2 regions of the Fusobacterium sp. SYSU M8D902 genome follow, and region 1 is predicted to be linked to the other one. Evidence: riboswitches for the same ligand, from Rfam matches in the RefSeq annotation. Region 1 holds a riboswitch; the other holds the start of a gene.
The links. Region 1 has a riboswitch for FMN ahead of ribH (6,7-dimethyl-8-ribityllumazine synthase). Riboswitches for the same ligand answer to the same signal wherever they lie in the genome.

Region 1 (7,761 bases):
ACAAAACCTCATCTTTACTAGCAAATTTCAATAAAAATAGTATCTCTTTACTCATTAAAATACTATCATTTAATTTATACATCTCCCCAGCTTTAATATTATCCTTAACATACTCTTCAACTGATGATCCATCTGAAAATGCCATCTCTTTCACTGAATTAATATAATCCTCATCACTGGAACAACCTGTTAAAAATAACAATAAACTTATAAAAATAGCTATAACTTTTTTCATAATATCGCCCCCTCTTTATAGAGATATTAACTCATAAAAACTATATTGTCAATAAAAGAAAAAGGAAAAAAATTGCTTATAGTAATTCTTTTCCTTTTATATTTTAATTATTTTACAGTTTTAACTTATTAGATTTTTGTTAATATATGTCTCATCTTCTCTTTTTTAGTTTTCATATACTTTTCATTAGTCTCATTAAATCCTGTTTCAATAGCTTCTCTTCCAGTTACCTTCATTCCATAATCTTCTAAAGCCTCTATTTTTGCTGGATTATTTGTTAAAACTCTCACTGATTTCACTCCTAATGCTTTTAACATTTGAACAGCTACAGCATAATCTCTCATATCTGGAGCAAAACCTAAAGCCACATTAGCTTCAACAGTATCTGCACCTTGATCTTGAAGGGTATAAGCTTTTAATTTATTCAATAAACCTATTCCTCTTCCTTCCTGTCTCAAATAAAGTACTACTCCCTCTTCCTCTTCATTTACTCTTTTCATTGCTCTTTTCAGCTGTGAACCACAATCACATCTTAGAGATCCTAATATATCTCCAGTAAAACATTCAGAGTGTAGTCTTACTAAAACATCCTCTTTTCCTGCAACATCTCCTTTTACTAAGGCAATATGCTCTTTTTGATCTAGTTCATTATCAAATCCAACTATTTCAAACTCTCCCGAACCTGTAGGCATCTTTGCTCTCACACTAACTTTTACAAGTTGCTCATTCATCTTTATATATTTTTGTAGATCTTCAATTGAGATCATCTTCATATCCAACTCTTTAGCTAATTCTTGTAAATCATCAAATCTAGCCATTGTTCCATCTTCTTTCATTATTTCACAGCAAAGTCCTAATTGCTTTAATCCAGCTAATCTCATAAGATCAACAGTTGCTTCTGTATGACCATTTCTTACTATTACTCCACCTTTTCTAGCTACTAATGGAAACATATGTCCTGGTCTTCTAAATTCATAAGGCTTTACATTTTCATCTAGAGCTTTTAAAACTGTTGTTGAACGCTCGTAAGCTGATATTCCTGTAGTTGTGCTTACGTGATCTATTGAAACAGTAAAAGCTGTACAATGGTTATCTGTATTTTCATAGCACATTGGAGGAAGAGCCAATTTTTTTGCATACTCCTCTGTCATTGGCATACATATCAAGCCTTTTCCTACAGTTGCCATAAGATTTATATTCTCAGGAGTAGCAAACTCTCCTGCACATACAAAATCTCCCTCATTCTCTCTATTCTCATCATCTACTACTATTATTATCTTTCCTGCTCTTAAATCCTCAAGAGCCTCTTCTATTCTATTTAACATCTAAATTCACTCCTCTAAAACCCATTCTTCAAAAGGAACTCCATTGTTATTCCTCTTGAATTGTCCTTTGTATCATCTTGAAACTTCATCAGTCTCTCTATATATTTTCCAATTAAATCAGTTTCTATATTAATATAGTCTCCTACTTTTTTTCTTCCCAAAGTTATCATCTCTTGAGTATGAGGTATAAGTGAGACTCCGAAGCTATTTTCTCCCAATCTCATTACAGTTAGACTTGCTCCGTCCAGAGTAACTCTTCCCTTTTCAACCACATACTTCATATATTTTCTTTCCATCTCTATTTCATAAATTTTGGCTATTCCTTCAGGAGTTATAGAGACTATTCTACCTTCACAATCTACATCTCCTGTTACTAAATGCCCACCTAGTGGAGTAGAAAGTGTTATTGATTTTTCTAAATTTACTTTATCTCCAGCCTTCAATCTCTTTAAATTAGTTCTTTTTACTGTCTCATACATACAATCTGCAGTAAAATAGTTACTTCCTAACTCTGTGGCTGTAAGACAAGTTCCATTAGTAGCTATACTATCTCCTAATTTAGCTCCTTCTAAAACTTTTTTACACTTTATTTTTAATTTTATAGATTTTTCTCCATTCTCTACACTAAGAACTTCTCCCATCTCTTCTACTAAACCTGTAAAAATAGAAATTCCTCCTTCCTATCTGTAAAACTCCATTGAAACATTATTTCCATATGTATTAATCTTTACATTTTTCAATTGAAAACCATCTTCTATATTTTCTACTGAAAATCCTTTTATAAATGGAATTGAATTTTCATCTCCCAATATTTTTGGAGCTATAAAAATCTCTCCTCCATCAATCTCATTCTCTCTAAAGGCTTGAGATATTAAGTAACTTCCTCCCTCTAATAGAACACCATCTATTCCTAGGTTCCCTACTCTTCTCAAAATACTATCCAACTTAAAAGTTTTTCCATCTAAAAACTCTACTCTTACACCTTTAGCTATTAACTTTTCTATTTTTATATCCTCTTCCTTGTCAATTGAAGTTATTACTATACTCTTTTCTCCTTCAAAATTAACAATTTTACTCTCTAATGGTATTCTTAACTCTGGATCAACTACTATTTTATATGGATTTCTTCCATTTTCTATCCTTGCTGTAAGACTAGGATCATCTTTTAGAACTGTGTTTATCCCTACCATTATTCCCATATATTTATTTCTTAAGTATTGAACCTTCTCTCTAGCCAACTCATTTGTAATCCATTTTGAATTTCCAACACTTGTAGCTATCTTTCCATCTAAAGTTATTCCACACTTTAAAAATAGAAAGGCTTTTTTCTCCTCTATATATTTCAAAAAAACTCTATTTAATTCTTTAGCTTCTTTTTCCAATACTCCTACAATTACCTCTATCCCAGCATCTTGGAGCATCTTTATTCCTCTTCCTGAAACTAGGGGATTGGGATCAAGAGATGCAACTATACATCTTTTGATTCCCATCTCTATTATTTTTTTAGCACATGGTGGGGTTTTTCCGTAGTGTGAACAAGGTTCAAGAGTTACATATATATCAGCACCTCTAGCTTCATCTCCAGCTTCATTTAAGGCATATACCTCTGCATGATAATCACCATACCTCTTATGATAACCCTCTCCTACTATCTTCCCATCTTTTACAACTACAGCTCCAACCAAGGGATTTGGATTAACAGCTCCTTCTCCGAGAGCAGCTAATTCTAATGCTCTCTCCATGTACTTTTTCTCCATAATTACATCCCCTTTAGTAAGTTTATCATTTCTAAAGCTGTAACTGCTGCATCAAAACCTTTATTTCCAGCCTTAGTTCCAGCTCTCTCTATAGCTTCCTCTATACTATTTGTTGTTAATACACCAAATATAACTGGAATATTACTATTTAAACTTACTGTTGCTACTCCCTTCGATACTTCTGCACATACATAATCAAAATGTGGTGTTGATCCTTTTATAACAGCTCCTAGTGTTATAATAGCATCGTATTTACCTGATTCTGCCATTCTCTTTGCTACAAGTGGAATTTCAAAAGCTCCTGGTACCCAAGCTAACTCGATACTATCAGCCTCTACCTCGTGTCTTAATAGTGCATCCTCTGCTCCACCAATAAGTTTAGAAGTTATAAACTCATTAAATCTTGCTGCAACTATTCCTACTCTTAATCCTCTTCCTGTAAAATTTCCTTGTAATACTTTCATTTCTTCCTCCTTGATTTCTCAGGACAAATAAAAAGCCCAGATTTTTTCTGGGCAATATAAAAAAAGTATAAGATTCCTGCATAGTTATCTTTTTCTTCTTCCATCCAGACTGTACTGTCGGTTTTGGAATTTCACCAAATCAGAGTAAAAAACTCTCGTGGACTATCACCACCGGTCGGGAATTGTTCACACTCACCCTGCCCTGAAGATATACATATTATTTTTATCTTTATAACTCAAGTATAAACTCATTCTTTAGTTTTGTCAATAGTTATTTTCTGTAAATTCACTTTAAAGTGTTCCATTATCTTATTTAATCTAAACCGTATTCTAAATCACTTATTATATCCTGTACACTTTCTATTCCAATAGATAACTTCACTAAATACATCCCCAAATTTTTTAGTAAATTTAAATATCTATCTTTCCTTCTATAAATTTAATAGCCTTTCCACCAATTAAAACCTCTACTCTTCCATTCTCCAATATCAATTGTCCCAATATTTTACTTTTTCTACCCATAGTCTCCCCTTGTACTATCTCTACCTTCTCCTCAAGCTCTATTTTTTTATTGAGATATAGATAGTAGATTAAAGCTCCATTAGAAGTCCCTGTTGCAGCTTCTTCTGGAATATCAACTACAGGAGCCATATTTCTTGCATAGACCTCTTTATCTTTCAATACAAACAGATGAAATGAGATTATCTCCAACTCTTTACTAATCTCCTTTATCATCTCCATATTGGGATTTATCCTATTTAAAATCTCTCTATCCCTTATCTCTATCATCAAATCCCAGATTCCTGTATATGCTTTTACTATCTCTAATTCTTTTCCAAACTCTCCAACTGTTATTCCCAAAGCTTTAGCAATTCTTCCTCTCCAATACTCTAAGTTCTCTACAAATTCTATCTTTGGAGAAGCTTGATACATCATTATTTCTAAATTATCTCCAATACTATTAATAACAATTGGAAGTTGCCCTAAATTAGTCTGAACCTTTAAGATATTTTTTCCCTCTTTAAGTTTTAAAATACCTCTCTCTATCAAAGCTGTTACATATGCTATTGTGGCATGACCACACAGATCTACCTCCTCTTTTGGAGTAAAAAATCTAACTTTTAAAACTTCTGCATCTGTATCAATAAATACAGTTTCAGGATAATTAAACTCCCTTGCTATCTTCTGCATCTCTTCTACACTCAAGTCCGCTGTTCCCAAGACAACTCCTGCTGGATTTCCTTTAAACATCTCATCAGTAAAAGCATCATACACTAAAATAGTTCTTTCCATATTTATCTCCCCCTAATTAAATATTCAAAAATAGGAGTCTTTTTATCGACTCCTCTCTTTAAAACTATCTGTTTTGTGCTGCATTTGCATTTAATCTTTTTATAGCTATATCTCTAGCCTTTATATACTGCTCTTGAGTTATATATTTTTGCATCTCAATCTGACTTCTTATACGATCTTTTAATATACTTGCTTCAATAGCTCCTATTCTATCAAATAGCTCATCTATTTTTTCTAGATTTGTTTCTGATCCTTCAAGTACAAACTTATTGACCTCTAATTCTAATTGCTTCTTTTCCAATATAAGCATCTTATAGTTTATACTAACTTTATTTACCATAGCCTTAGCTTGTTTTATATTTTCGGGAGCTACACCCACCTTTAAAAAATCATCATCTGTCACTATTCCAAGTCCTTCTGAAGCTAGAAGCAAAGATGAACAGATTAACATTGTAAAAAAACTAAGTATCTTCCTCATCAGTTTTCCCCCATTAAATTTGTGTATCCAATCCAAATAATTCATCTGTATTTATCTCTATTTTTTTATCATCAAATAGATCATTATTGAAAAAATGCTCCATTGTTATGTCTGATTTTCTCTTCTCACTACCTATTGAACTCTTATTAAAGGCATAGTTTATTGTAGACTTTATAGGTGATCTCTCTGTAATTATTTGATATGTAGAACTTGTAAATATTCCTAAGAAAAACAACGACAATGAAAATAGAGATTTTTTTCTATTTTTTCTCTTCTCCTGTTCAAACAACTCTTTATAAATATTAGCCTTTACTCTATCCTTTGGCGATACCATTTTAATTTCCTCCCATATCCTTGATTGCTTTATAGTATATAGATTTTATTGTGGATAAGTTTATATCCTTCATCTCTGCTATCTCTTTCAATTTATATCCATATATATCTTTTAAAATAACAATTTCTCTCTCTTTCAAAGACAGTAATTTTAACTTCTCTTCTAAAAGAATAGGTGTATCAATATTAGTACTATCCTCTAACATCAATATCTCTTCATTTATATCTAATTCTATCTTTCTCTTTCTAAAAAAATCATAAATTTTATTTATTGCAATCTTGTATATCCAGGTATATATATTACTCTCTGAACGAAAATTTTTCAGATTTTTATAGACACTCATAAAAACTTCCTGAGATATGTCTTCAGCATCTTCAGGATTTTTTACTGCTCCTAAAATTTTGTAATATATCCTATCAAAATACTCTTCAAAAACCTCATCAAAGTCCATTCATTTACCCTCACAATTTTTATAGTATTTAGACGATAATTATTGGAAAAAAGTTTAAAATTTCTCACTAGAGTTTATTTTTCCTGAAAAATTAAGTTGAACATTGTGATTTTTTAAGTTTATCTCCATATCCTCAGTTATTTCAACAATTTTTCTAGTAGGCATCACTATATCTCTTGATCCTCTTCTATCCTCTTTCTCTGAAACTCCTAAATAACCAGTTATAAAAGATGTCTCCTTATATGAAAGTAGATATTTTTTGCTTTTTACATAATACTCTCTTCCAGAATCTATAACTATATCATCTAATTTTACAACTTGGTATCTATTTTTATCATAATTTACAACCAATCTATTTCTTCCCTCTATTCTAGTCAACGAAATATCTTCATTACTCTTAATAGATTTACAAGCAACTAGTATCATCAATAAAAATATACTAAATAAAAGTTTCCTCTTTATCATTATTTTCCTCCTCCATAATTAATTTTTTAAGCTCAATTAATATTTCAGATTCTTCAACTTTTTTTACTATCTTTCCTTTTTTAAAGATTACTCCAACACCTTTTCCACCAGCTACACCATAATCAGCTTCCTTTGCCTCTCCTGGTCCATTGACAACACAACCCATAACTGCTATTTTCAATTTTCTTTTCTCATTTTCAAACTCTTTCTCTACTCTCTTAGCAAGTCCTATTAGGTCTATCTCTGTTCTTCCACAAGTAGGGCAAGAAACTATTTCCACTCCAGCTTCTATAAGTCCCAATACTTTCAAGATCTCTTTAGCAACTTTTATCTCCTCTACAGGATCTTCCGTTAATGAGACTCTAATAGTATCTCCTATTCCATCTACCAATAGACTTCCTATACCTATTGCTGACTTCACAGTACCTTGAAAAGCTGTTCCAGCCTCTGTTACTCCAAGGTGTAGTGGGTAATCTACCAATTTACTTATTTTTCTATAAGCTTCAACCATCATCTTAACATTACTAGCCTTCAGTGAAACAACTATATCATTAAAGCCATTCTTCTCTAAAAGATTTATATGATACATAGCACTTTCAACCATTCCATCAGCTGTTGGTTTTCCATATTTTTCAAGTATATGTTTTTCTATAGATCCTGAGTTTACACCTATTCTTATTGGTATACCCTTTTCTTTTGCCATCTGAACAACTATTTTAATCTTATCATCTGACCCGATATTCCCAGGATTTATTCTCAATTTATCTATTCCATTCTCCATAGCTAACAAGGCTAATTTATAGTCAAAATGAATATCTGCACACAGAGGTAAGTTTACTCTCTTCTTTATCTCTGTTATAGCTTTTGCTGCCTCTTCATTATTGATAGTCATTCTCACCATTTGACAACCAGCTTTTTCCAATTTACTTATCTGTTCTACAGTGGCCTCTACATTGCTT
Region 2 (7,761 bases), on a different contig from region 1:
CTCATCATAGGTAAAAATGGAAGAAAGGCACTAGCAATAAGAACAGAAAACATATTTCCAAAATTAGATGATGCAGTCATTTTAATATATTTTATCATATTGGCATATGTTTTACGTCCTTCAATAATTCCTTTTTCTAATACCATTAGATCCTTTTCTAAAAGAATGATATCGGCAGATTCTTTGGCTATATCAACAGCAGTATCTACAGAGATACCAATATCAGCTGTTTTCATAGCAGAGGCGTCGTTGATACCATCACCTAAAAATCCTACAGTATGGTTATTTTTCTTTAAAATCTCTACAATTCTAGTTTTTTGTAATGGAGAAAGTTTTGCAAAAATATCAGTAGTTTCAACAAGTTGTGCAAGTTCAATATCATTTAATCTATCAATATCACTACCCAAAAGAATTGTACTATTATTAAGTCCTACTTTTTTACAAATACTTTTGGTAACTTTATCATTATCACCAGTTAAGACTTTTGTTCTTACACCATACTCTTTAAGAGTGGCAATGGCTTTAGCAGTAGTTGGTTTAGGTGGATCAAGAAAAGCCAAGTATCCCATAAGGATCATATCTTTTTCATCGCTAACACCAAAAGTTTCTATAGAAGAGGGATTTTCCTTATAGGCAAGAGCGATTACACGAAGTCCATCTTCATTAAAAGAATCTATTCTTTCTAAGATCTCTTTTTTTATTTCATCTGTAAGTAAGACTATCTCATTATTATATTCAATATATTTGCAGATTGATAACATCTCTTCAACAGCACCTTTAGTTATCATCAATCTTTTATCTAATTGATCTTTTACCACAACAGTCATACGACGTCTTGAAAAATCAAAGGGAATCTCATCAATTTTTGTATATATCTTATTCAAATTTTTTAAAGAGTCATCCTTTTCTCCTTCTTCCTCTGTTTTCTCAATGATGGAAAGATCCAAAAGATTTTTTAATCCAGTTTGGAACCAGCTATTTAAAAAAGCATAGTGTAATATACGATTATCCTCTTTACCATGTATATCCATATGGTACTCTAAAACAACCTTATCCAAAGTGATGGTACCAGTTTTATCTGTACACAATATATCCATAGATCCAAAATTTTGAATAGAATTTAAATTTTTTACAATTGTTTTTTTCTTAGCCATAGATACAGCCCCTTTGGCTAAACAAGTAGTGACAATCATAGGAAGCATCTCTGGAGTCAGACCAACAGCAATTGAAATAGCAAAAAGAAGTGCTTGTATCCAATTTCCCTTTGTAAATCCATTGATAAAAAAAACAATTGGAACCATTACTAACATAAAACGAATAAGTAACCAAGAAACAGAGTTTATACCCTTTTCAAAAGCAGATTCTACAGCAACACTAGTAGTAATTGATTTTGAAATAGAACCAAATAGAGTAGAATCACCAGTAGCTATAACAACTCCAATTCCAGAACCGCTAACAACATTACTTCCCATAAAAACTATATTATTTAATTCTGTAATAGCTAAGTTATCATTTTTAGTTGAGATAATAGTTTTTTCAACAGGTTCACTTTCTCCAGTTAATGAAGCTTGGCTGATAAAAAAATCCTTACATTCAATTATACGAATATCAGCAGGAATAATATCTCCAGCAGCTAAATAGACTATATCACCAACAACTACCTCTTCAAGAGGTAACTCTTCTCTAGTTTGTTCAAATCTTTTAACAGAGGTTGTAGTAGTAATCATTGAAGCTAAGCTTTCAGCAGCATTATTACTCTTTTCCTCTTGAATAAAACGTAATATTCCAGATATGGTAACCATAGTAGTAATTATAATCACAGTGATAGGAGAGAATTCGTCCATATCATTATAGTACCAAGGAATAAACATATCAGTAAAGAAAGATACTATGGCTAAACAGAAAAGTACAGCAGTAAATGGATTGATAAACGCCTCAACTATCTTTGAAGTAAGAGATTTTTTCTTACCATGAGTAATTATATTTTTTCCAAATAGTTCCTGCATACTTTCTATATTCTCTTTTTTTAGTCCTTCAAAAGATGTATTGAGAAGTTTTAAATTCTCCTCTACTCTCATTTGAGAAAACTCTCTTATTTTTTTACTCTCTTCATTTTTTAAATTGAAATTTGTTTTAATATTTTTTTTCATAACTACCTCCATTTAGATTAAAATAAAAATACAAGGTAGTATATATTTAAAATAGTGCGAACTTAAAAACAGACATAGTAAATGTCTGAATCATATATGAAGTTTAAATATATACTACTGCCATTTTCTACGTCCATTTTGCACCTCCTAAAAAATCAAGAAAATAAAAAATCCATACCAATAAAACGATGGTATGGATTAAATCCAAATAAATACAAAATTTAAATAAAATCTTGCCACCGTTTGAGCTTCAACTCTGCAGGGCGGTGAAGTTACATTAGATAACACCTTGTTTTCGATGTTGCCTGTTCAAACCAACGCATAGTGTCTCCACTATTTTGCGGCAGTAACCCATATCCCTGTAGTAGCCTTACCTACCGGAACTATTAAATTTTCTTCAGTATAATACAAAAATATAAAAAAGTCAAGAAAAATTATTTTATCATATTCAATGTTTTAAAAACATTTGACATATCTTCATTTAAAAGTTTTTTTCTAAGGTTGAATACCTCTCTATAATATTGAGAATTTTTTTCATTTGGTAAGAATTCTTGATCTATCTCTAAAAATTTAGAGATCTCTTGCTTTAAGTCAGAGATATCTCCAAGAGCATAGGCAACTGTAAGAATATTCATCATTATAGCCCCACCAGCTTTTTTTAATGTTTTTGTTTTTGTATTTAACATATCAGCTTTTATTTGATTCCATAATCTACTTTTACTTCCACCCTCAGTAATAGTGATCTCACTTATATTTGCCCCACCTTTTTTATAGATATCAGTTATTCCAATATAGTCATAGCCAATAGCCTCTAAAACAGAACGCCATAAGATAGCTTGATCACTATCTAGTCCAAGATTTAAAAAAGCTCCACTAGCTTGAGAAAGCTCTCCAACTCCCTTAGTTAAATATGGAAGAAATAAAACTCCTTTAGAGCCAACAGGAATTTTTTCTGCTCTTTTAGATAGAGTATCAAAATATGAATTGTTATCTATCTCATTACAAATATTATCTTTAAACCATCTGAGAGCAAGTCCACCAGTTCTTATAAATCCCCAATAAAAATATGTATTTTCAAGACTACCACTATTAAAAATTAAACCAGTTTCGGGACGGCTCAACTCTTCATTTATTCCATTAGTAGACACACAAAACATTGCACAAGTTCCAGCTACATCAGCAGCCATATTTGATTCTAAAAGACCACAACCAAGCATAGATTGCATAGTATCTCCAGCTCCAGCACAGACAGGAATACCTGTAGGAAGTCCGGTTATTTGAGCTGATTTTTCAGAAAGATATCCAATGATATCCCAAGGTTTAACAATTTTAGGTAGATATTTATTGTTGATCTCTAAGATTTTTAGTTGAGCATCAGACCAAGTTTTTTTATAGATATCATATCCTAATCCCCAACCTGACATAGTTCCCCAGTCAATAAAAGCATTTTCAATAGAAAGTCCAGCCAAATTCATAAGTATGTATGGTGCATTATGCATAAATTTAGCTCCATCTTGTGAGAAGTGTGTATTTTTTATAAGCCACCTAGCTATCATAGCTGGAAACATACAATTTGGTTGTGAATTTCCTGTTTCCTTTGCCCAAATATCTAAATTCTTATGAGATAGTTCTTCTACATCAGACTGACAACGAGAGTCAAGATAGTTGATGTATGGAGTAATAGGTTTTCCATTTTTTCCAATTCCTGCAATTCCACAGATGATTCCATCACCAAAAATTCCACGTATATTTTTACAATCTAATCCTTTATTTTTAAAATCTTTAACACACTCTTTTATACCCTTCAAAGTAAGTTCAAAATACTCTTCAATATCCATTTCTACCCATCCAGCTTGAGGAGAATGAATTGTTGTAGGATAGGAGCATTCAGATATACACTCCATATTTAAAGAGTAGATAGCAACTTTTACACTTTGAGTTCCAGCATCAAATCCAATATAATACTTATTCATAAAAAAACCTCCATAAAATATAAATATATTTTATATGGAATGTGTGAAAGGAATATAAAAACCCAGATAAAATCTGGGCATAATTAAAAAGAATAGAATATCCTCTCTTCTTCCATCCAGACTATACTGTCGGTTTTGGAATTTCACCAAATCAGAATTAAAAATTCTCGTGGACTATCACCACCGGTCGGGAATTGATTTTACTCACCCTGCCCTGAAGATAAAATATATTATTTATAAAAATATTAGCATTTTTTTAAATATAAGTCAACGAAAAAAGAATAATAAAAACTAAAATATGACAATATCAAAATATTCTTTTAAATTTGAAAAAAATATTGTAAAATTATATCAAATAGTAAAATTTATTTATAATAGTATTTTTACTTGAAAGTATTAAAACTTAATTTGTTATTAAATTTATAAAATAAAGGGGTATAAATGCAAAAAAAATCTTATTTAAAAGTTAGTGATTATATAGGTGAAAAGATTTCAAATGGAGAGTTGAAATTAGGGGATAGACTTCCCCCAGAGAGAGAACTTGCAAAAAGTCTGGACATAAGTAGAAATTCAATAAGAGAAGGATTGCGAATTTTAGAAAATATAGGTGTTGTAAAAAGTCAACATGGTGCTGGAAATTTCATATCAGCAGAATTTGAAGAAACTATAGCAGATGTGATGTCTTATATGTTTATACTAAAAGGTATGGATGATAAAAAAATAACAGAGTTTAGATATGCTATTGAATGGGAAGCTGTAAATCTTATTACAGGAAAGCTTTCCACAAAGAGTAAGGAGGAACTTATCTATTATTTGAATAAATTAGAGGAGTCAGAGTGTGAAAAAGAGGCAGTTATATATGATAAAAAAATTCACTATCTTTTAGTTGAATTAACGAATAATGATTATATGAAAACTAGTTATCAAGCTTTAACTAAGATTATGAATCTTTATATTCCACGTCTTCGTGAAAAAATTATTTTAGGAATGAAGGGAGATAAAGCCTTAAGTGGAGCACATAGGATGATAGTTGAAGGGGTAATAGAAGGGAATTTGAAAAAGAGTATAGAAGGATTAAATCACCATTTTGAATATATAATGAAATACCAAGATAATTAATGGATGTAGTAAAAAAATTAAATTTTTATTATGGATTATTTATAGATATAAATAAACTTAAAGATGTATACTTTCAGTTCTTTAATCTGTTTAAATGCACCGTTTTATGGAAATAAGTCCTCATAAAAAACATAGCAAATTAAAAATAACTAGACATATAGTAGAATAAGGTATATAATAAAATTGTTAGGAAGTTAAAAGTCAATTTGAAATGGTTGACTTTTAATTTTAATCCATAAATTGGTACTACCAATTTATGGATTAAAAGAAGTATCAGTAGTTGTTTAAAGATATAGTTAGTGACTTTTTATTTTTTCAGTTATATTTAGTAAAGGTAAATTATTTTACCTTTAAATTTTTGATATAAATTTTGGTAGGACCAATTTAATGTGATTGAAATATATAAAGGGGGGTAACAATATGTTTATGTTCTTATTGGCTATATTGCCTATTATTTTTCTAGTTGTAGCATTGATGGTACTTAAATTACCAGGTCATAAAGCTTGTCCTCTCGCTCTGTTAATTACAATTTTAGAAGCTCTTTTTATTTGGAAACAGGGTGGTATGGATGTTGTAACAGGAACTATTGAAGGTTTTGTTATGGCTATATGGCCTATCTGTCTTGTAATTATTGCTGCTGTGTTTACCTATAATTTAGTTGTATATACTAAAAATATAGAGGTAATAAAGAATATGTTAGCATCAGTATCTACAGACAAACGTATTTTAGTTTTGATTATAGCTTGGGGGTTCGGAGCTTTTATGGAAGGTATGGCAGGTTTTGGTACTGCAGTTGCTATTCCAGCAGGTATATTGATGGGACTTGGTTTTGATCCACTATTTGCAGCTATGGTATGTTTGGTTGCTAATACAACACCAGTCGCTTTTGGATCTATTGGTGTTCCAGAAATTACAGCTGCTAGTATAGCAGGATTGAATTCAGGAGAAATAGCTCTACATACTATTATTCAGACATCTATAATGTCAGTTCTTGTTCCATTTATGGTAGTTTATATGACAGGACTTAGTAAAGGTAAGAAGGGATTAGAGGCATTTAAAGGAATATGGTTGATAACTTTGATGTCAGGTTTATCTTTTACAGTAGCACAATATATAACAGCTAAGTTTATTAGTTCAGAATTACCTTCTATTTTAGGATCTGTAGTTTGTATGGCTGTGATTATAATATTAACTAAGATGTTTAAAATTAATAATCCTGATTTTAATATAAAAACTGAAAAGGTTATTTCAAGTGTAAATTTGAAACAAGCATTTATAGCTTGGAGTCCATTTATATTTGTACTTTTATTTTTAGTATTCACCTCTTCACTTGTACCAATAATACATAAGCCACTAGCAGCAGTAAAAAGTAGTATAATTATTTATAGTGGAAAAGGTGCAGCACCATATACATTTGCTTGGCTCTCTACTCCTGGTGTGCAGATTATAGTAGCTGCCTTTATAGGTGGTTTAGTTCAGAAATGTCCAGTAAAAGATATAATAGCAATTTTGTTTAAAACTATTAAGCAGATGTCAAAAACTGTAATTACAATTATGTCTGTTATAGCAACTGCAAAAGTTATGGGATATTGTGGAATGATTCAAGTAATAGCTGATTTTATTGTCAATATAACAGGAAGTTTTTATCCGTTTGTAGCTCCATTTTTAGGATCAGTTGGAACATTTGTAACAGGAAGTGCAACTTCAAGTACTGTATTATTTACAAAACTTCAATGCACTGCAGCAGTGGTTCTCAATATGAGTCCTACTTGGTTGGTAGCATCAAATGTTGTAGGAAGTACAGCTGGTAAGATAATATCTCCTCAAAGTATAGCAGTAGCAACTGCAGCAGCAGGAATTGTAGGAAAAGAGAGTGAAATTCTTACTGGTGTTATAAAATATTATATAATTTTTATATTGATTTATGGACTTGTAACATATTTTGGTGTAGGTATATTTTAAGTGAGTAATTTGAAACTATTTATATAAATTCAAGGAGGGATTTAATATGGAAAAAGTAGTTTATAACAAAGTTACACCTGAATTAATTGAGCAGTTTAAAAATATTGTTCCAGGAAAGGTTCATACAAGTGGAGATATCAATGATGATTATTCACATGATGAAATGCCAATTTATGGTAAGGGAATGCCAGATGTTGTGATAGAAGCTACTACAACTGAAGATATTGCTGCTATTGTAAAGTTGTGTTATGAAAATTCTATTCCTGTAATACCAAGAGGAGCTGGAACAGGACTTACAGGTGCTGCCGTAGCTATCCATGGTGGGGTTATGATAGATATGAGTAAGATGAATAAAATTTTAAGTTATGATATGGAAAATTTTGTAGTTCATGTTCAAGCTGGAGTTCTTTTAAATGATTTAGCTGAAGATGCTTTAAAACAAGGACTTTTATATCCACCTGATCCAGGAGAAAAATTTGCTACACTTGGAGGGAATGTATCTACCAATGCTGGTGGAATGAGAGCAGTAAAATATGGATGTACAAGGGACTATGTTA

Region 2: another riboswitch for FMN. It lies ahead of ABNK64_RS07430 (FGGY-family carbohydrate kinase); the one in region 1 lies ahead of ribH (6,7-dimethyl-8-ribityllumazine synthase).

What each region holds. Positions count from the first base shown of each region.
Region 1 covers NZ_JBEFNA010000001.1:220,938-228,698, forward strand. Annotated here, with positions in the region: gene ABNK64_RS01025 (hypothetical protein) at 1-235, opposite strand, end outside; gene ABNK64_RS01030 (bifunctional 3,4-dihydroxy-2-butanone-4-phosphate synthase/GTP cyclohydrolase II) at 364-1,560, opposite strand; gene ABNK64_RS01035 (riboflavin synthase) at 1,575-2,225, opposite strand; gene ribD (bifunctional diaminohydroxyphosphoribosylaminopyrimidine deaminase/5-amino-6-(5-phosphoribosylamino)uracil reductase RibD) at 2,241-3,317, opposite strand; gene ribH (6,7-dimethyl-8-ribityllumazine synthase) at 3,320-3,781, opposite strand; FMN riboswitch at 3,870-3,995, opposite strand; gene ABNK64_RS01050 (PhzF family phenazine biosynthesis protein) at 4,193-5,074, opposite strand; gene ABNK64_RS01055 (hypothetical protein) at 5,139-5,552, opposite strand; gene ABNK64_RS01060 (hypothetical protein) at 5,566-5,886, opposite strand; gene ABNK64_RS01065 (RNA polymerase sigma factor) at 5,888-6,337, opposite strand; gene ABNK64_RS01070 (hypothetical protein) at 6,392-6,802, opposite strand; gene ispG (flavodoxin-dependent (E)-4-hydroxy-3-methylbut-2-enyl-diphosphate synthase) at 6,777-7,761, opposite strand, start outside.
Region 2 covers NZ_JBEFNA010000018.1:17,209-24,969, reverse strand. Annotated here, with positions in the region: gene mgtA (magnesium-translocating P-type ATPase) at 1-2,150, opposite strand, end outside; M-box (ykoK) riboswitch at 2,378-2,539, opposite strand; gene ABNK64_RS07430 (FGGY-family carbohydrate kinase) at 2,585-4,123, opposite strand; FMN riboswitch at 4,224-4,349, opposite strand; gene ABNK64_RS07425 (FadR/GntR family transcriptional regulator) at 4,565-5,242, shown strand; gene ABNK64_RS07420 (L-lactate permease) at 5,663-7,204, shown strand; gene ABNK64_RS07415 (D-lactate dehydrogenase) at 7,251-7,761, shown strand, end outside.